2 regions of the Brevibacterium sp. HMSC24B04 genome follow, and region 1 is predicted to be linked to the other one. Evidence: predicted binding sites of a transcription regulator. Region 1 holds the regulator's gene; the other holds the start of a gene.
What was found. The regulator HrcA, encoded in region 1, represses chaperone genes, less so after heat shock. The targets are predictions, from matches to a motif close to TTNGCACTCGNNNNNNNCGAGTGCNAA.

Region 2: the regulator HrcA is predicted to act here: its motif matches at 1,030-1,056, upstream of groL (chaperonin GroEL).

The regions. Positions count from the first base shown of each region.
Region 1 is NZ_KV786068.1:232,551-245,381, reverse strand. It holds gene HMPREF3092_RS01160 (isopenicillin N synthase family dioxygenase) at 1-687, opposite strand, end outside; gene HMPREF3092_RS01155 (hypothetical protein) at 875-1,354, opposite strand; gene HMPREF3092_RS11140 (hypothetical protein) at 1,356-1,592, shown strand; gene HMPREF3092_RS11470 (phosphodiester glycosidase family protein) at 1,655-3,376, shown strand; gene HMPREF3092_RS11465 (metallophosphoesterase) at 3,273-5,435, shown strand; gene HMPREF3092_RS01145 (hypothetical protein) at 5,603-6,367, shown strand; gene HMPREF3092_RS01140 (TetR/AcrR family transcriptional regulator) at 6,445-7,038, shown strand; gene HMPREF3092_RS01135 (DoxX family protein) at 7,035-7,391, shown strand; gene HMPREF3092_RS01130 (GNAT family N-acetyltransferase) at 7,458-7,997, opposite strand; gene HMPREF3092_RS01125 (DUF3097 domain-containing protein) at 7,997-8,845, opposite strand; gene hrcA (heat-inducible transcriptional repressor HrcA) at 9,045-10,049, shown strand; gene dnaJ (molecular chaperone DnaJ) at 10,147-11,253, shown strand; gene HMPREF3092_RS01110 (16S rRNA (uracil(1498)-N(3))-methyltransferase) at 11,250-12,023, shown strand; gene HMPREF3092_RS01105 (PhoH family protein) at 12,058-12,831, shown strand, end outside.
Region 2 is NZ_KV786082.1:115,304-121,481, forward strand. It holds gene HMPREF3092_RS03610 (LytR C-terminal domain-containing protein) at 1-476, shown strand, start outside; gene HMPREF3092_RS03615 (cold-shock protein) at 556-762, shown strand; gene groL (chaperonin GroEL) at 1,195-2,826, shown strand; gene HMPREF3092_RS03625 (hypothetical protein) at 2,963-3,817, shown strand; gene HMPREF3092_RS03630 (RNA-binding S4 domain-containing protein) at 3,849-4,067, shown strand; gene HMPREF3092_RS03635 (PspA-associated protein PspAB) at 4,135-4,710, opposite strand; gene htpX (zinc metalloprotease HtpX) at 4,714-5,616, opposite strand; gene HMPREF3092_RS03645 (PspA/IM30 family protein) at 5,672-6,178, opposite strand, start outside.

The DNA of each region.
Region 1 (12,831 bases):
CTCAATCGGATCAGCATCGATCCACCCGTCGGCTGTTAGCACCTGCAGTCCCGAAGTTCCCGGCTGCGGGTACAGCAGCGTGAGAGTGCCGGAGTCACGGTGTTCGCCCACGCCCTGCGTGACGGAATCATCAACGGCAGCCGGGTAGCGGATGATCTTGATGAACGATTCGGGCTCATTCGCAAATGCGGGTGCGAAGTGATCAGCCGGCTGGCCCAGGCTCAGCGCCCATTCGCTCAGCAGCTTGTCGCCGACCTCCGACAGCTGCTTAAACCAGCTGTCGGTAATGGTTTTGAGCTCCGGGAGTGACTCCGGGTACTGATTGGGGCCGCGTAGGTTGTCGTAATCGTGTTCCGGTTCGGCAATCGCGGGCCGGTCAGCACCGATGTCGATCTGTTCGCGCCAGTCGACAACACCTCGCGTGTGTTCGCCGCCGGTGCGGGTGTATCCGCGGAAGTGCTTGGAGTGAGTGTTCTCAATTGCGAGTTTCTCTTCTTCCGGCAGGTCGAAGAACTTCTGCGAGACTTCGAGAATCTGTGCGAAATCCTCAGCGGGAATTCCGTGACCTGTCAGGTAGAAGAACCCGATTTCGTGTGTCACCCGGCGCAGCTCTTCGCGGAACTGCTCGGCGGTTGCCGGGTCGTCGGCCAGGCTGAGATCAAGGATGGGCAGCTGTTTCGCGGTCATGGGCGCCTCTGCATTCTTCGCTCGGGTGAATGAACAACGCCGAAGCTAGACACGTACGAGGCGCCCACGGGGTTCCGCTGTCACGGCCGGAAAGGTTCCGTCATCTTGGGCTGGTTTCTTTGACGTTCTGTTACAGACGATGACTGAAACGGCAGGCTGACTCCAGCCTCAACTTCGGAGCCTGCGCTCAGAGCCCGCCGAAGGAAACCCCCGGCTCGGGGTGAGAAGTCACGAGGTGCGCAATCTGGGGGAGTGCTCCGTCCTCGCGGATAAAAGTGCACAGCACTAGGGCGGCATCATCGAGCCCGGCCTCCTCACTGTTGCGGCCCTTCTTGGTGGGAAGCCCGTAGATGAGCGGTTCACTGCCAGTGAGCACTTCCGGCTGATAGCAGCGCTCACCCTTGTACAGCGCTTGCGCGCTCAGCGCTGGGTCACCGGACTTCTGCACGACGGCGCATCCCCATTCCTCCAGTCCCGCTAGTGCTGAACGGACCTGCTCGAAAGAGCCGATCGCAGCGGGGTTCTCTCCATCGATGAGCAGCTCCCACCCATCGGGCGCCTGCGCTGTGAAATCAAAATCCATTGCGGGTACCGGGTGAGCGTCAGGGGAATCGCCAAGCGGAGCCGCCGCCGGCTCGCTGTGCTTCTTCTTGAAAATGGAGAACACCGTGACCTCTCTGTCGTCAGACAGCCAGTTTTACATCGACCGCGCGTCTGAACAGCCGGTTCGGTCGGGCTCCCAGGCCCCCTTCACGGGGAGTTCACCACGATGTCACTCACGAGGTGCCGACGGCACCCTTTCCGAGCCCGGTTTGCCGGGTGCTCGTCTGGATTCTCCCAACATCATCGTCGCAGGTCAGGAGGCCGTTGAGTGGTTACGCGATATTCATCTGCGAGTGATCTGAGTGACGCTTCGCCCTTTTACGGTTTCAGAGCACCCACACATTGTTTTCCCAGGAAGGCTTTGATGCGCTCTCCAGCTGCTGAGCACACCGACACTGCCCATCTCGGCTCTCTGAAGCACCAAACGATCCGCGCTCGCATTTTTGCGCTGCTTGCGGTCTTTGCGCTTCTCACACCGGGGCTGACCGCACTCGAAACATGGCAGGCCGCACCTGCTGCCGCAGAGGTCACCGACGAACAGCTGTCCAGGGGCGGCGTACTGCGGACCTCGGAAACCCAGCCGGTTGCTCCCGGCCTGGACCTGACCACTTTTTCCCGCCTCGAACAGCCCGGCTGGAACGAAGGCAGCGTTCTCACCGCTGATCTGAGCGAGTCGACACTTTCAACTGACCTGCGCGACACCGGGACGGTAACGGGACGCGCACCGCTGGACGATGTGATGCACCAGGGTCCGCGTGGAAAAGAAGCTGTTGCAGCAGTCAACGGCACGTTCTTCGACATCAACCACTCTGACGCCCCGATCTACACATCGGTCAGCAGCGACGGCCTGCGCGCAGGAAATTCGAAGCCTCAGCCGTCCCTGACGATCGCCCAGAGCCGTGCAGCAGTCCAGCAGCTTTCCGCAACGGGCACCGCAACACTGCCCGAAGGCAAAAAGCACGAACTCGCCGGCATGAACACCCCGCAGCTGGCAGCGGACGGAATCGGCGTCTACACCTCGGCGTGGGGTGACTACACCCTCGACCGCCCGGTGGGAGCGCCGGACAAGAAGGCTAGGAAGATCGCCGCGGCCGTTATCGAAGACGGCACCGTCACGGAAACCACCGACATTGTCGACAGCTTCGGCAAGCGCCGCGTGGCCGATGGCACCCAGGTGCTCATCGGCCGTGAAGCAGGCGCCGAGACCATCGCCCAGCTGGAAGAGGGCGACAAGGTTGAAATCGAAGTGGGACCGTCTGAAGACGTCGACCTCGGCATCGCAGGATCACACCAGATTCTCACCAACGGCACAGTGCCGAAGATGACCGACAGCCTGGCAACGGGCACCCACCCGCGCACCGCCGTCGGCATCAGCAAAGATGGAACCGAACTGTACGTCATGGTACTCGACGGCCGCTCAAACAAGTCACGCGGTATGAACCTCACCGAAATCGGTGAGCTGCTGCGTGACATGGGTGCGCACAACGCGCTCAACCTCGACGGCGGTGGATCGTCCGCCATGTCCGCCCGCGTAGCAGGTGATGACGGTCCCAAGATCTGGAACACCCCCTCGGATGGACAGGTGCGCGAGGTGCCCAACGCCCTCGTCTTCTACTCCTCCGCAAAGTCCGACGACACCTCGGGCGTTCAGCTGAGCCTCGGTCTGAAAGGCGAGGACGCGGTGTTCCCAGGGCTCACCCGCACCGTGAAGGGCACGGGACTGTCCTCCAACCTCTCCCCGGCTGAAGCCGCAGGAAAGTTCAGCGCAGACGCGCCCCTGAAGGTCGCCGCGACTGACAAGAACACAGCCCGCATCACTGGTGAAGAACGCGGAACCGGCACGGTCACCTACAGCGCGGGCGACAAGAGCGACGAAACGAAGCTGCGGGTGCTCGGCAAAGCCATCGCCCTGCGCGCCTCGGAGAAGTCACTCAGCCTGCCAGACGCTGACGCCAGCGCGAAGATCACCCTCACCGGTCTCGATGCTGACGGCCAGCGGGCGCGCATCGAAACCTCCGACGTCAAGGTCAGCACCACCGGGGGGAGTAGAAGTCGAAGACGACGGACTGGGCACCTGGACCGTTAAGGCGACAGGCGAAACACCCACGGGCAAGATCACCTTCACCGTCGGCGACCTCAGCACCACTGTGACAGTCGCCTACGGAACCAAGGACACTGCCGTGTGGGACTTCTCGGACCCCGAGAACTTCGAAACCGCGAATGCACGCGCGTCCGGCGAGATCGCCAAAGCAGAAGGCCGGGACGGCAAGCCTGCCATCGGCATGAAGTACGACTTCACCACCTCGGCAGCCACCCGCGGCTTCTACCTGGGCTCGAAGGAAACCGAACCTGTCGACGGCACAGCCATCGGCTTCAGCCTCGACGTGAAAAGTGACGGCACAGGCGCGTGGCCCCGCCTGCAGGTGACCGACGCCAATGGCACAGTCGCCAACCTCGACGGGGACCACCTCGAAGAAGAAGGCTGGCAGAAGGTCAGGTTCGCCGTCCCGGACGGCCTGGCACAGCCACTGACAGTCGACCGCATCCGCATCATGGAAACCCGACCGGAAGCCCAGTACAAGGGCGACATCGCGGTCTCCAACCTCCAGGTGACAACAGTGCCGACTGCGGAAGGCGAAAAGGACTCCGCAATCCACGACCCGGCACTGCTTGCCCACGGGACCACAGCAGACCGCCCCCAGCGGATCGCCGTGATGAGTGATGCGCAGTTCATCGCCAAACAGCCTGATTCTGCAGCCGTTGAAGGCGCCCGCCGCACTTTGCGTGAAATCCGCAAAGCTAAGCCTGACCTGCTCATCATCGACGGTGACTTCGTGGACGAAGGGTCGAAGGAGGACTTCGACCTGGCGAAGAAGATCCTCGACGAAGAGTGGGATAAGAACATTCCGCACGTCTACGTACCCGGCAACCACGAAATCATGGGCAGCAAAGACATCGGCGTGTTCGAAAAGGAGATCGGCCCGGCAACAACTTCGCAGGACCTCGATGGCACCCGCGTGATCACACTCAACACCGCTGGCGGTTCGCTGCGCAGCGGCGGAATCGACCAGATCGAAAAGCTTGAAAAGCAGCTGGACGAAGTCGCGGCTGATGACAAGCTGACGGGTGTCACGGTGTTCTTCCACCACCCGCCGAACGATCCGCTGCCCACCAAGAGCAGCCAGCTGTCGGATCAGCGCGAAGCACGCGCTTTTGAGAAGCTTATGGCCGATTTCAAGCGATCCTCGGGTAAGTCGGCTGCGGTCATCAACGGTCACGTCGGTGCTTTCCACGGTTCGGCTGTTGAGAGCGTGACCTATCTGATCAACGGAAACTCGGGTAAGAACCCGGCGGGAACACCGGAAACCGGCGGCTTCACCGGCTGGACGATGCTCGGTATCGATCCGGTCAAGGGCACGGTCGGAAAGGACCCGTCACCTCAGGACCGTGTGAACTGGCTGGCGGCTGAAACCCGCCCCTGGGTTGACGAGGTGTCGCTCGAGGCCGCCGGTGTTGTTCCGCTCGGTGAGAGCAGCTCGGCTACCGCATCGTTTACGCAGGACGGTCGTACCGTTCCGGTGGCGTGGCCTGTTACCGCTCAGTGGGGCGGCGACGGCGTGCAGGTTGTCGACGGCAACCAGCAGTTCGAGCGAGCGGCAGCTCAGGACGCTGTCATTCGATTCAACCCGTCGACCGGCGAGATCACAGCGCTTCGCCCGGGAACGGCAAAGCTGAGCGTGACCGTCAATGGCCGGACTGCGACCCAGAAGGTGACAGTTCCTGCAGCTGATAACGAACAGCCGGAGCCGGAAACGCCGGAGAACCCTGACGAAGGTGAAGAACCGGGTGAATCAGAGCCGGGCGGCTCTGACTCAGACGGTTCGGAAGGTGACGAACCGGGTGACGCCGGCGATGGTCAGTCGGGTGGCGGCACCTCGGAAGACTCGACCGGCAGCGACACCGCAGAAGACAGCGGTTCCGGCAGCGGCACCTCGGCAGAGGGCGCGTCAGCTGGTTCGGGTGCTCAGTCTGGTGCACTTCCGCGTACGGGAACCGAAGCGGCCGCACTGTTGGTGCTTGCCCTGGCGGGCATCGGCACGGGCAGTGTGCTGCTGATGGGAACGAGGCGCAAAGCTAAGCACTGACGCGTATGCCGATAGGCGCCTGGACTACTGATGGTGGGGCGGTCACCTGCAAGGGTGACCGCCCCGTCATTATTGCGGGCGCGAGCCTTCCTTGTAGGCCGAATCGTTCTCAACATGTCATGTCAGTGGCGGCTGGCATGGTGAAGGCAGCTCAGAGAGGAGTATCCGTGAACGAAGTAGGCGGAATGTTGCTTGCCCTAATTAAGGATTTGAAGATCGGCCGGGACTCGGTTTACCAATGGCTTGGATGCGTCGCTGGCATTTTGATGATCGTCGCGTCCATTCGTGATCAGCGCCCCAACGAGGTTCTCTCTGGGGTGTTCAGGGGCATTGGTGCCCACAGCATCGGGGAGTGGTTCGAAACAAGCCTCCCACCAGTTCTTACGCAGCCAAACTCTTCGGCGAATCATCTTTTTATTGGGATTGCATTCCTCGCCGTTGTCTCCATGCTTGCAATGCCCTTCTTCAGCGCGCAAAAGAACGAGTGGCACCTCGACTTTCAGGCTTCAGGGCTGCTTGGCGCTCGGGCACCGAGCACAGCTTGGATATCCCTGATGTTTGCCGCACAGTTCGGATCTTTGCAATGGGCGTACGGCTGGTTGTATTCCCTCTCTTGGGTCCTAGGCGCAGTTATCGTGGTCCTCGCGGTCATTCTGCTCGTCACTTACCTGGCTATCTGCAAACTGCAAATACAGGATCTGTTTGTGCCAGTGGTAGGTACCCTTTTGCGATGTGGAGCCCAGGCTGGAGTTGTTGTTACGGCCACGGCTTTCGCTTTGATTCTCGTAGTTGCCGGTCCTCTGCTTGGCTTCGCGCTATGGCTGTTCTCTACCGTGTCTGAAGCTCACTATGAGGCCCAATGCAGAATCGCCCAGAAGCGCTCGGAACGCAAAGTTGCCTCTGGCGCCAAGCCGATTCGCAGAACGGCATAACTTTTGTGCGGATATGACTCGGAGCCGAACCGCGCCTACACTGAACGTGTTCAGTGAACATGTTCAGGGAGGTTTAGATGGCTGGTGTTCGCTCTTCGGCGCGCAATGAAACTCGCCGCGCCGTGTTAGACGCAGCGGATCGTCTGTTCCATGAACGGGGGTTCCAGGTGACAACTGTGCGCGGCATAGCCCAGGAAGCGGGAGTGAGTGCCGGAACGGTCATGTCTGTCGGTGACAAAGAGGCTCTGCTCGTGGAGCTCTTCGACGGTCTCATTGCGGAACGTCAAGCCCATGCTGATGCGCAGAACTATGCCGCGGAGGTGCGCTGCGGCGCAGACGCAGTCGCCGTGGTCGAGCCATTCGCGGCGCTGTTCGACGAACGTCGTGGCCTCGCGCAGGTCTATGCCTCAATTCTCGTCAGCGGACGACACACATCCGTGGTCTTCACGGACCTCGCACAGAGATTGACCACAGTGTTCCAGCAGGCCATAGCTGCCTGTGGGTGCTCAAATGCGACCAAAGTGCGCAGACGCGCCAAAGCGCTTCACGCTGCCTACATCGGCAACCTGTTCATCTGGGCTGCAACACCTGAGATCTCCAAACAACGGTTCTTGGCTCAGCTGAGCGATATCTTCGCGGCAATATGCCCGCATACAGGAGGCGACTCATGACCCTGATTCCAACGTTCTGGATGCTGCCGGCGTTTCTGGCCGCTGTTCTCCTCGGGGATGTAGCCCTGTCCATCAAGCCAGTCCGCTTCATTCGCGACTGTCTTCACAGCGTTAACTTCCCCGAGAACTGGTGGTGGTCCTTGCTCGTGATCAAGATGCTCGCAGTCGGTGGACTCATTGCGGGAATATGGGTGCCTGGACTGGCTTTCTCGGCTAACGCCGGGGTCATTGCCTATTTTCTCTGCGCGGCTGTGGGGCACATACGAGCAAAAGCGACAGGCTCTGCCTTTTGGATCAACTGTTTGGGGATGCTAGTGCTGTCTTGCGTCACTATGGGGTTGAGCTTCCTGTAGTCAGGCTCTTCCAGCCTCGCCGCCCCAAGGCGAACAAAACAGGCTGCCCTGCTGCATTGGGGGTGCTCAGTGTTCTTCTGGGATGGCGGAATACACCGCGAGGTCGCGGACCTCGCCGCGAAGCACTTCGCCGTTGCGGCGGATGCCCTCGAATGTGAACCCCGCTTTCTCAGCAACCTTGCGTGACGCTGCATTGTCGGGGTGGACGCAGATTTCAACCCGCTGTGCGCCGCGCGCAAAGGCGAAATCTGTCACAATCCGCACAGCAGCTGTCATGAGTCCCTGTTCGCGTGCCCACGGGGCAGACATGTAGCCCAACGACACGTAATGGGCAGTATGGACGCGCATATCAATCTGGCCTGAGTATCGGCCAGGGTGTTCTGCTGTTGGGGAGGTGATGACCCACGAGGGTTCCGGTGGGTTCGCGCACCAGTCAAGCGCCATGTCACGGGTGTAGTGCTGGGGGACCTGCGTCCATTCCAGCACCGAGGCGTCCGTGCAGGTGGCCACAAGGTCGTCTGCGTCCTCCGGCCGGTACGGGCGGAGAGTCACAGTGCCGTCAGCCAGTTCACCGGAATTGAGGAAAGGGTTTTCGCTGTGCGCCATCAGTGCCTGCCGACTGTCACGAAGTCAATGAGCTCTTCGACTCGACCTGACAGGGTCCAATCGACATCCGCGATGGACTTCACTGAACCCAGAATCCGCTGCCAGGCTCGTGCCGTGTCGGTGTGGTCGGCGTGCGGCCAGCCGATCCGGCGCAGAACACCCAGCTTCCAGTCTTCTCCGCGTGGCACCTCTGGCCATTCGGAAATCCCAACAACCGACGGCTTCACGGCCTGCCAAACGTCGACGTACGGGTGACCCGTGACTCGCACGTGCTCAGCCCACGGCTGCCTTGCGACTTCGCTGACGATCCGCGTTTCCTTCGTGCCCTCGATTAGGTGGTCGGCAAGTACCCCAACCCGGTGCTCGGCATCCGGCTGGAACTCGACGAGCGCCTCCATGAGGTCATCCAGGCCGCCCAACGGTTCCACAACAACCCCCTCGACCCGCAGGTCGTCACCCCAGATCTTCTCGACCAGCTCCGCATCGTGCTTTCCCTCAACCCAGATGCGGCTGCCCCGGGCGACTCGCGCCTTGGTCTGCACGGTGCGACTTCCCGAGGCGGTGCGTCCGGGCTGTTTCTGTGCAGCCGGCCGCGGACGTGTGAGCTCCACGGACTTGCCCTCCAGCAGGTAGCCGAAGCCCAGGGGGAACGCCTGCGTGCGACCGTGCCGGTCTTCGAGGTGGATGAGGAAACCGCCGTTGGTCTTCTCAAGCTTGACGATCGCTCCGACGTAGCCGGTCTCAACCTCTTCAACGACCATTCCGCGTTTGACCTCAACCTGCTGGGTCTTGGGTCGTTGGTGAGTGCGGCCAGAAGAGAGGACATCGCGTCCATAGCGGTCAGACATGATGACCACGGTACCCGCGTGCCGGCGCCACTGGCCGCATTGTCGTGCGTAGTGTTGCTCGCAAGGCCGACATCCGCAGGCGCGGTGGGGTTTGTATAGATGTGCGCGCATCACTAGAATTGGCACTCTAAGACTGAGAGTGCCAAGAGGGTCGGCTGACAAACGCCGTCCGGTTCGGTGCAGATAGGAGCGATGCGGGATGAGCGACGAGCGGCGCAGCAGAGTTCTGCGGGCCATCGTCGAAGACTATGTGGCCACCAACGAACCGGTTGGCTCGAAAGCCCTCGTTGAACGTCACAAGCTCGGTGTTTCCTCAGCCACCATCCGCAACGACATGGCGGCACTCGAACAAGAAGGCCTCATCGCACAGCCCCACACATCGGCCGGCCGCATCCCGACCGATGCGGGCTACCGTGCTTTTGTCGACCGCATTGACGACGTCAAACCGCTCTCCAGTGCAGAAAAGCGGGCCATTTCCCAGATCCTGTCCAGCACGCAGAGCATTGACGACACCCTCGCGCAGACAGTCCGCCTGCTGTCGCGGCTGACACACCAAGTTGCCCTCATCCAGTATCCGGTGCGCGCTCAGACCACCATCCGGCGCATCGAATTGGTGCAGTTGAGCCCCGAGCGGATCCTCGTCATCCTCATCACCGACACCGGTGAAGTCGAACAGCGCATAGTCGAAGCGCTCGACCCGGTTGACGAAGACGATGTCCGCGGCATGCGGCGGGCCTTCAACGAAGCGCTGGAAGACACGCGGCTGGACGCCGTCGAAGACACCCTCAGCGGACTGGCGGTGCCCGTGGCACTGGCTCAGACGGCAACCGCAATCGCCGAACGGCTGGTGGAACTTGCCCGCAGCAAGAGGCAGGACCGGCTCATCATGGCAGGGGCCGCCAACCTCGCCCGTGCCGGAAGTGAGTTCGGCACCCACATGGGCCCGCTGCTTGAAGCAATCGAAGAGCAGGTCGTGCTGCTCAAGCTGCTGGCGGATATGCAGGCTGACGGAATTGCCGTTCAGATCGGCAGTGAGAACCGCTTCGAAGCCCTGGCCGGAGCATCGCTTATTGCAACCGGCTACGGAACAGAAGACACAACCGCTTCACTGGCAGTGCTCGGCCCCACCCGCATGGACTACCCAACGACAATGGCGGCAGTCAGAGCCGTAGCGAAATACGTCTCAACCATCCTGTCGGACTGACTGTACGCTCTGACCGGCTGACCGCCCGACCGAAGACCGCAAGCACACAATCGAACCCCGCACTTTTCACAGACGCATCCGAACGAAAGAAGAAGCAGTGAGCGATCACTACGAAACACTTGGCGTTGAACGCGACGCTTCCGCAGACGACATCAAAAAGGCCTACAGGAAGCTCGCCCGCAAGTACCACCCGGACGTCAACCCCGGACACGAAGACGAATTCAAGAAAGTCTCCGTCGCCTACGAAACACTGTCCGACCCGGATAAGCGACGCCACTACGACATGGGCGGCTCCACTGGGGGTGCCGGCCGATTCGGCGGCTTCTCCGACCTGTTCGACACGTTCTTCGGCGGGGGAGGACCGCGCCATGCTGGCCCTCCGAACCAGCGTGTGCGCCCCGGTCGCGACGCCCTCGTGGAACTCACCATCGACCTTGAAACCGCTGTCTTCGGCGGCAAAGAGGACATCCGCGTGCAGACGGCCGTCATGTGCGAAACATGCCACGGCGGCGGTGCCCGCGAAGGCACCAAACCCGAAACCTGCGGCCTGTGCCACGGAGCGGGCACCATTTCGACTGTTCAGCGGACCATCCTGGGTGACATGCGCACCCAGCAGGTGTGCGGCAACTGCTCCGGCTACGGCGATGTCATCAAAGACCCCTGCAACAGCTGTGGCGGCGAAGGCCGAGTGCGCGAAGAGAAGACCCTCGCCGTCAAAATTCCCGCCGGTGTGCACGACGGCACCCGCATCCTCCTGTCCGGCCACGGCGAAGTCGGCCCCGGCGGTGGCCCGGCTGGTGACCTCCACATCGAAATCACCGTCCGCGAACATGACGTCTTTACCCGCGACGGCGATAACCTGCGCGCAGAACTGTCCGTGCCCATGACCACTGCGGCGCTCGGCAGCACCGTGACACTCGAAACCTTTGACGGTCCGCGTGAACTCACGATCGAACCGGGCACCCAGACCGGCACCGTGGAAACCCTGTCCGGGCTTGGTGCGGGCCGCCTGCGCCGGGAAAGCCGCGGCGACCTGCTGGTGACGGTCGTCGTGCAGACGCCCACCAAACTCAGCGGCGAACAGAAGAAGCTTCTGCAGCAGCTTTCAGAAATGCGCGGCGAAGACTCTGCTGACCACGGTCTGCAGAAGAAGTCCAAGAGCCCCTTCAGCCGCTTCCGCGAAAGGTTCGCACAGAGGTCGTGACTCTTCCGGTCTTCTACACTGACGCCCCGCTGGCGGAGGTCAGCCCCGGCCAAAGCCTCCTGCTTACCGGCCAGGCACACCGTCACGCCGTGATCGTACGGCGGATGAAAGCCGGCGAAGCCCTCGAACTCACCGACGGGGCTGGTCTGCGGGTGCGCGGGGTTCTCGAGTCGGCTTCTAAAGAAGCCGCTGTCCTTAAGATTGACGAGGTGGAGCATGAGCATCCGCAGACCCCTCGGCTTGGTCTGATCCAGGCTTTGGCCAAGGGCGACCGAGACCTAGCGGCAGTGGAAACCGCGGTTGAAGTCGGCGTCGACGTGGTTGTTCCGTGGCAGGCGCAGCGCTCAATCGTGCAGTGGAAAGGCGCGAAGGCCGCTAAAGCGCACGACAAATGGGCCAACCTCATCCAGGCGGCAGCCCTCCAGTCCCGGCGCGTGAACTTTCCACAGCTCGAGCAGCTGAGCTCCACCTCGTTCGCCGTCCAGAAAGCGCGCGAAGGCGCGCTCGTGATTGTTCTGCACGAAAGCGGAACCCGGCCTTTCGTGCAGACTGTGCGCAGTGAGCTCAGACAGCGTGAGGCGGATGAAATCTACGTGGTCGTCGGCCCCGAGGGCGGTATCACGGACGCAGAACGACAGCAGATGGAAGAAGCCGGAGCCGTCACCGCGGTGCTCGGCCCTACGGTTCTGCGGGCATCTTCGGCAGGCCCAATCGCACTCGCCCTGGCCCAACAAGAACTGGGGCGCTGGGACCCGTCCGAAAACAGCTAGGCTGGTAGAAGACAACTGAGGAAAGGAAGCTCTCCTGGACACTGACCAGAGCACCGCACTGTCCGTTCCCGAATCCGTCGACCTCATCGCGCTGTACGGACCGCAGGATCAGAACCTGCGGACAGTCGAAAAGCTGTTCCCCGACGTCAAAATCCATGTCCGCCAGCGCACCATCCAGCTGACCGGCGACCCCACGAGTGTGGCCCGCGTGACCGAAGTGTTCGGCCACATGCGCAAAATCATCGCCAGCGGCGGCCGCCTCGACCCCGAAGCCGTATCTCGCGTGGCCGGAATGCTCGACGAGGGCCAGGACTCGGCGAAGGTCATGACCGACAACATTCTCTCCACCCGCGGCAAGACCGTGCGGCCGAAGACTTTCGGCCAGCACGAATACGTCACCTCGATCCGCGAGAACACCATCACGTTCGGGATCGGCCCGGCCGGTACCGGCAAAACGTACCTGGCGATCGCCATGGCCGTGCGCGCCCTGCAGAACCAGGAAGTCTCCCGCATCATCCTGGCCCGCCCGGCGGTCGAAGCGGGGGAGAAGCTCGGCTTCCTGCCTGGCACTCTTGACGAAAAGATCGACCCCTACGTGCGGCCGCTGTACGACGCGCTGCACGACATGATCGAAGCCGAGCGCATCTCATCGCTGCTGGACCAGGGGATCATTGAAGTGGCCCCACTTGCCTACATGCGCGGCCGCACACTCAACGACGCCTTCATCATCCTCGACGAAGCGCAGAACACCACGCCCGAACAGATGAAGATGTTCCTCACCCGCCTGGGCTTCAATTCCCGCATGGTG
Region 2 (6,178 bases), on a different contig from region 1:
TCGAAGAACAGCAGCAGGTCGAGCCCGGTGCAGACGATTCCAAGGATGAGTCTTCGAAGTCGGCTGATCCCAGCGAAAGCGAATCGGGCGAAGCCTCGGAAGGTCCTTCTGATGAAGCCTCAGAGAGCACCCCGAGTGACGGCGAGTCCACCGGCAGCAGTGACGTTAAGACCGTCGCGGGCGAAAGCGGCGACCCGAACCTGTCGATCCTCAACGCGTCCGGCGTCAACGGCGCAGCCCGCAAGTACGCCGACCAGTACGAGTCCCAGGGCTGGACGCTTGGCCGCGTGGGCAACGCCGGCACCAACGTGTCGTCGACCACCGTGTACTACTCGTCTTCGGAATACCGTGACGCGGCTGAACGTGTTGCCGAGGGCCTCGGTGGTGTCAGCGTTGAGCAGTCCAGCCGCTACCGGGTGGGCGTGACGATCATCATGGGCCCCGATGTGGCAAACAGCGACCCTTCTGAGGGTTGAGCCTGAAGCTGTTTCGGGTGGGCGGCTAAGCCCCGCCGGAACGGTAGACTGAAGTTTCGTTCCACATTTGGGAGATGACATGACACAGGGAACCGTCAAATGGTTCAACGCGGAAAAGGGCTACGGCTTCATTGCCGTGGACGATTCCTCCGACGAAATCTTCGTCCACCACTCGGCAATCCAGATGGAAGGCTACCGTTCGCTGGCTGAAGGCGGCCGCGTGCAGTTCGAGATCGCCCAGGGCGAAAAGGGTGCACAGGCTGAGAACGTCGAACCTCTCGACTGACAGCCAGCCCAGCTGAACTTCTCACGAGGGGGAGGGACAGAATTCTGTCCCTCCCCCTCGTCATGTTCTTTAGGGGGTCGGCGGGTGCGGCGAGGTGCCGACGACAGGGGAGCGGCGCCTCGTCCCAGAACACCGGCCCACCCTTTAGCAGCAAAAACTCCCTTTAGCAGTGGTTGCTAAGGCGCAGATCCCGGCTATCGGGAGTTTTTGTGCGGCTAAGGCGTGGATTCCGGCTAACGGGTGTGCCAGAAGGGACAACGTTCAGCATTTGCACTCTCATGTCGAGAGTGCTAAATCTAGTGGTGGTGAAATGCACTGCCCAGGCAGAGGTCGCCGGGCCTGAAGAAGGGATTCAGGTTCAGCTTCCTGCCGTCGCGGGCACCTGGCGGTGCTAGTCAACTGCCACCCCTTACAGGGAGGAAGCCAGCCACTATGGCAAAGCTCATTGCATTCGACGAAGAAGCTCGTCGCGGCCTGGAGACCGGCCTGAACACCCTGGCTGATGCAGTCAAGGTGACGCTTGGTCCCCGCGGACGCAATGTTGTTCTCGAAAAGAAGTGGGGCGCACCCACCATCACGAACGACGGTGTGTCCATCGCCAAGGAAATCGAGCTCGAAGACGCCTACGAAAAGATCGGCGCCGAACTCGTCAAGGAAGTCGCCAAGAAGACCGACGACGTCGCAGGTGACGGTACGACCACCGCTACCGTTCTGGCTCAGGCTCTCGTGTCCGAAGGTCTGCGCAACGTCGCAGCCGGTGCGGACCCGCTCAGCCTCAAGCGCGGCATTGAAAAGGCCGTCGACTCGCTGACCGAAGTTCTGCTCGACTCCGCCAAGGAAATCGAAACCAAGGAACAGATCGCTGCCACCGCCGGCATTTCCGCTGGCGACCCTGCAATCGGCGAACTCATTGCCCAGGCCATCGACAAGGTCGGCAAGGAAGGCGTCGTCACCGTCGAAGAGTCCAACACCTTCGGCCTCGAACTCGAACTGACCGAGGGTATGCGCTTCGACAAGGGCTACATCTCCGGTTACTTCGTGTCTGACGCAGAGCGCCAGGAAACGGTGCTCGAGGACCCCTACATCCTCATCGTCAACTCCAAGATCTCGAACGTGAAGGACCTCCTGCCGGTTCTCGAGAAGATCCAGCAGTCCGGCAAGCCGCTGCTGATCATCGCAGAAGACGTCGAAGGCGAAGCCCTCGCCGTCCTCGTGGTCAACAAGATCCGCGGCACCTTCAAGTCGGTCGCCGTCAAGGCTCCCGGCTTCGGTGACCGCCGCAAGGCTCAGCTCGCTGACATTGCGATCCTCACCGGCGGTCAGGTCATCGCCGAAGAGGTCGGCCTCAAGCTGGAGAACGCATCGCTCGACCTGCTGGGCACCGCCCGCAAGGTTGTTGTCACCAAGGACGAAACCACCATCGTCGAAGGTGCTGGCGACGCCGACGAAATCGCCGGTCGCGTGCAGCAGATCCGCACCGAGATCGAAAACTCGGACTCGGACTACGACCGCGAAAAGCTGCAGGAGCGCCTGGCCAAGCTGGCCGGCGGTGTTGCAGTCATCAAGGCCGGAGCCGCAACCGAAGTCGAACTGAAGGAAACCAAGCACCGCATCGAAGATGCCGTCCGCAACGCCAAGGCTGCTGTGGAAGAGGGCATCGTCGCCGGCGGTGGCGTGGCCCTCATCCAGGCAAGCGCCAAGGCCTTCGAAAACCTCAACCTTGAAGGTGACGAAGCCACCGGTGCAGCCATCGTCAAGGTGGCCATCGAAGCTCCGCTCAAGCAGATCGCCATCAACGCCGGCCTCGAACCCGGAGTTGTTGCCGAAAAGGTGCGCGGACTCGAAACCGGTCACGGTCTCAACGCTGCAACCGGCGAATACGAAGACCTCCTGGCTGCCGGTGTCAACGACCCGGTCAAGGTGACCCGCTCTGCTCTGCAGAACGCCGCTTCGATCGCAGGCCTGTTCCTCACGACAGAAGCCGTTGTGGCCGACAAGCCGGAGCCCGCACCCGCAGGTGACCCCACCGGCGGAATGGGCGACATGGGCGGCATGGGCTTCTGACCCAGCCGGCCGTGAACACGGTCCACTAGGCAAAGCCGCGGGCGCAGACACACTGTCTGCGTCCGCGGTTTTTCTGTGCGCGTACACGGTTTCCGCTGACCTGCAATTCAGTGTCTTCGCAGGATGGACGACCATAATGGAGCCGTACGATTCACGCGGAGAAGGGACTTTCATGGGCTTCGCTTTCCTCGTCATTCTGGTTGCCGGCGGCGCTGCTGCGTTCGCCATTGCTCGCAGCAACAAGAAGAACGAAGAGGCGGCTCGGCAAAGTGAACTCGCAATCGTTGCCAAAGCGTCAGAAGAGGATGTCACGCAGTTCGGTGAAGAAGTTCGGGCCCTTGACCTAGAAACCGCAGGTGTTGATTTGGGTGACGGCGGCCGTCAGGACTACCAGAAGGCCATCAGCTGCTATGACCTTGCGAAGGACCTCCTGGACAAGATCACTCGTCCCGAAGATATCCGCCACGTGACAGAAGCCCTGGAAGACGGCCGCTATGCCGCCAGCTGTGTGCGTGCCCGCGTAGAAGGCAAACCGCTGCCCACCCGCCGTCCGCCGTGCTTCTTCAACCCGCAGCACGGCCCCAGTGTCGAAGACATCGACTGGGCGCCCGCTGGCGGTCAGCCCCGCCCCATTCCCGTCTGTGCCGCAGACGCCGAACGCGTTGCGGTCGGGGCTGAACCGTCAGTGCGCAAAGTGACTCTTGCCGACGGGATGTCGCGCAGGGCCTACTGGGAGGCAGGCCCTGCCTACGCCGAATACAATCGCGGCTACTACTCGAACTACGCCAGCTCCGGCATGCTTCCCGGTGTGCTCATGGGTGCGATGCTCATGGGGCCGATGATGGGCGGCATGGGAGCCTGGGACGGTTCCTACGCCGATGGTTACCAGGACGGCCTGGCCGCTGACGGTGGCGCGGGCGATGCCGGGGACATGGGCGGTGACATGGGCGACTTCGGCGGAGGCTTCGGCGATTTCGACTTCGGCTTCTGATTGACTGGTATCGGGAATCAGAAGGAGAACAGTGGAAGAAGTCTGGATTCGCGACGACAGCATTCGCCTAGGTCAGGTGCTCAAACTCTCTGGCTTCGTTGAAGACGGAGTCATGGCCAAAGAGCTCATTCAGGACGGTCAGGTGTTCGTCAATGGCGAGCTCAATTCGCGGCGCAGCTCAAACGTCAATGTCGGCGATGTGATTGCTGTTCCCGCTCTTGACATCGAATTCACCATCACACGCGGCTGAGCCGTTCGACAGCTTCACGCGGTGGAGCGTTTACAGCGTTGCGCATCCGCTGAGCTCTCAGCTGACTTCAGTCGAGCATGCCCGGTGCGTCCCACAGGGGCGACCACTTTGACGTGTCTTCTTCAAAGCGAAGATCAGCGCCGATTGCTGCTTTGATGTTGAACTCTTCGGCGTTGTCGCGTCGGTGAGGTCCCGTCTGCACAAACGGGTAGAACGTCCCGCGCTTGTACAGGTAGACGAGTGCCGCGCGTGTGCCGGAGGGTGTGCTGAAGTACAGTGATGAGCACAGCAGCATGGGGCCGAAGCCCGCGTTCTCAATGGAGCTGTTGACTGCGTGCAGGTTTGTGACCAGGCCGGGGATGTCGCGTGCCTGGTTGCTCAGCACGTGCCACGAATAGCCGTAGCTGTCGTCTTCTGTGCGCACCTGAAGGTCGGCATCTTTGGCGATCAGCGCCGAGGCTTCGCGCACAGCATCCGCCGATGCGCCGCCTTCGACCGCGCGGTAGGCCACTGAGGCAACGCCGGTGGGCGCATAGTCTGTTGCGGCTTCCAGTGTCAGCGCTGCAGGCGGCAGGCCGAAAAGAGCGTCAAGGTTCGGTTTGACCGGTTTGGAGCGGCCCAGAAGAGCGTCGAAGAAACCCATTCCTCACCTCTGTGACAGGTTGCGGGCGATGTCCTGCAGCTGGGCCAGGCGCTTTTCCAGGCTGGGGTGCGTGGAGAACAGCTGTGTGACGGACTTTCCGTTGACCGCGGGAATAAGCGCGAGGTGGTTGGCGGCACCGGCTGCCCGCAGGTCCTGGTCGGGGACTTTGGTCATCTGCCCGGAGATCTTCATAAGAGCGCTGGCCAGAGTGGAGGGCTGACCCGTCAGGTAAGCGGCGGCACGGTCAGCGGCGAGTTCGCGGTAGCGGCTGAGGGCGCGGATGAGCACGAAGCTGATCGCGTAGACGATGGCACCCACGAGCATCATAGCGACCATGACTGCCGCGGCGTTGTTGTTGCGCCCGCCGTAGCGGGCGTACATGCCGGAGCGGACCATGAGGCCTGCGACAACGCCCGTAACACCGGCAACAGTCATGACGGTGACATCGCGGTGGGCAACGTGAGCAAGTTCGTGGGCGAGCACCACTTCGACCTCTGCGGGTTCGAGCGTTTCCAGCAGGCCGCGGGTAACGCACACAACCGAGTGGTCAGGTGAGCGTCCGGTGGCAAAGGCGTTGGGTACGCGGGTGTCAGCGAAGGCAACCCGCGGTTTGGGGGAGTCGGCCAGCTGAGTCAGACGGTCGACGATCGCGTGCAGCTCCGGTGCCTGTTCGGGGGAGACCTCGTAGGCTCCCATGGCGCGCATTGCGAGCTTGTCGGAGGAATACCACTGGAAGAAGAAAGCGCCGAAGCTGATGAGCAGTGCGATCACGACACCGCCGAGCGACTGTCCGAGGATCCACCAGATGGCCAGAATCAGGATGACGTAGATCAGCCCGTTGAGGAAGATAGCCCACCCCATGCGGAGGGACAGTCCGCGGTCTTTGACGAACCTGTTTCTGGCCACTGTGCTCCTTGCGTGAACACGGCGGGCCGGTGCGTCCGGCCCGCCGTGCTGGTGATCAGCCCTGCTGGGCGTCGTTCTCTTCTGCCGTGACTTCGGCTTCTTCCGCGTCCTGGACGTCTTCGAGCTGCCCCTGCGGCTTGGACGCCGGGAGGGAATCGCGCATGCGCTGCAGTTCCATTTCGACGTCGTTGTCGGAGCTCATCGCGGCCAGCTGACGGTCGATGTCGTCCCCACCCGTGCCGCTGAAGTCTTCCAGGGCACCGGTTTCGAGCAGTTCGTTCATTGCGCCGGCACGCGCCTGAAGTTCGTTGGTTTTGTCTTCAGCACGCTGAATCGCCAGACCGACATCGCCGAATTCGTCAGAAATGCCGCTGAAAGCTTCGCTGACCTTGGTCTGCGCTTCGGCAGCGTTGTAATTGGCCTTGAGGGTCTCCTTGCGGGTGCGGAAGGATTCGACCTTCGTCTGCAGGCGCTGGGAGGCCTGCGTGAGCTTCTGTTCTTCCGCCTGCAGGTTCTGGTGCTGTCCCTGAAGGTCTTGGATCTGCTGGGCCAGCCCGGACTT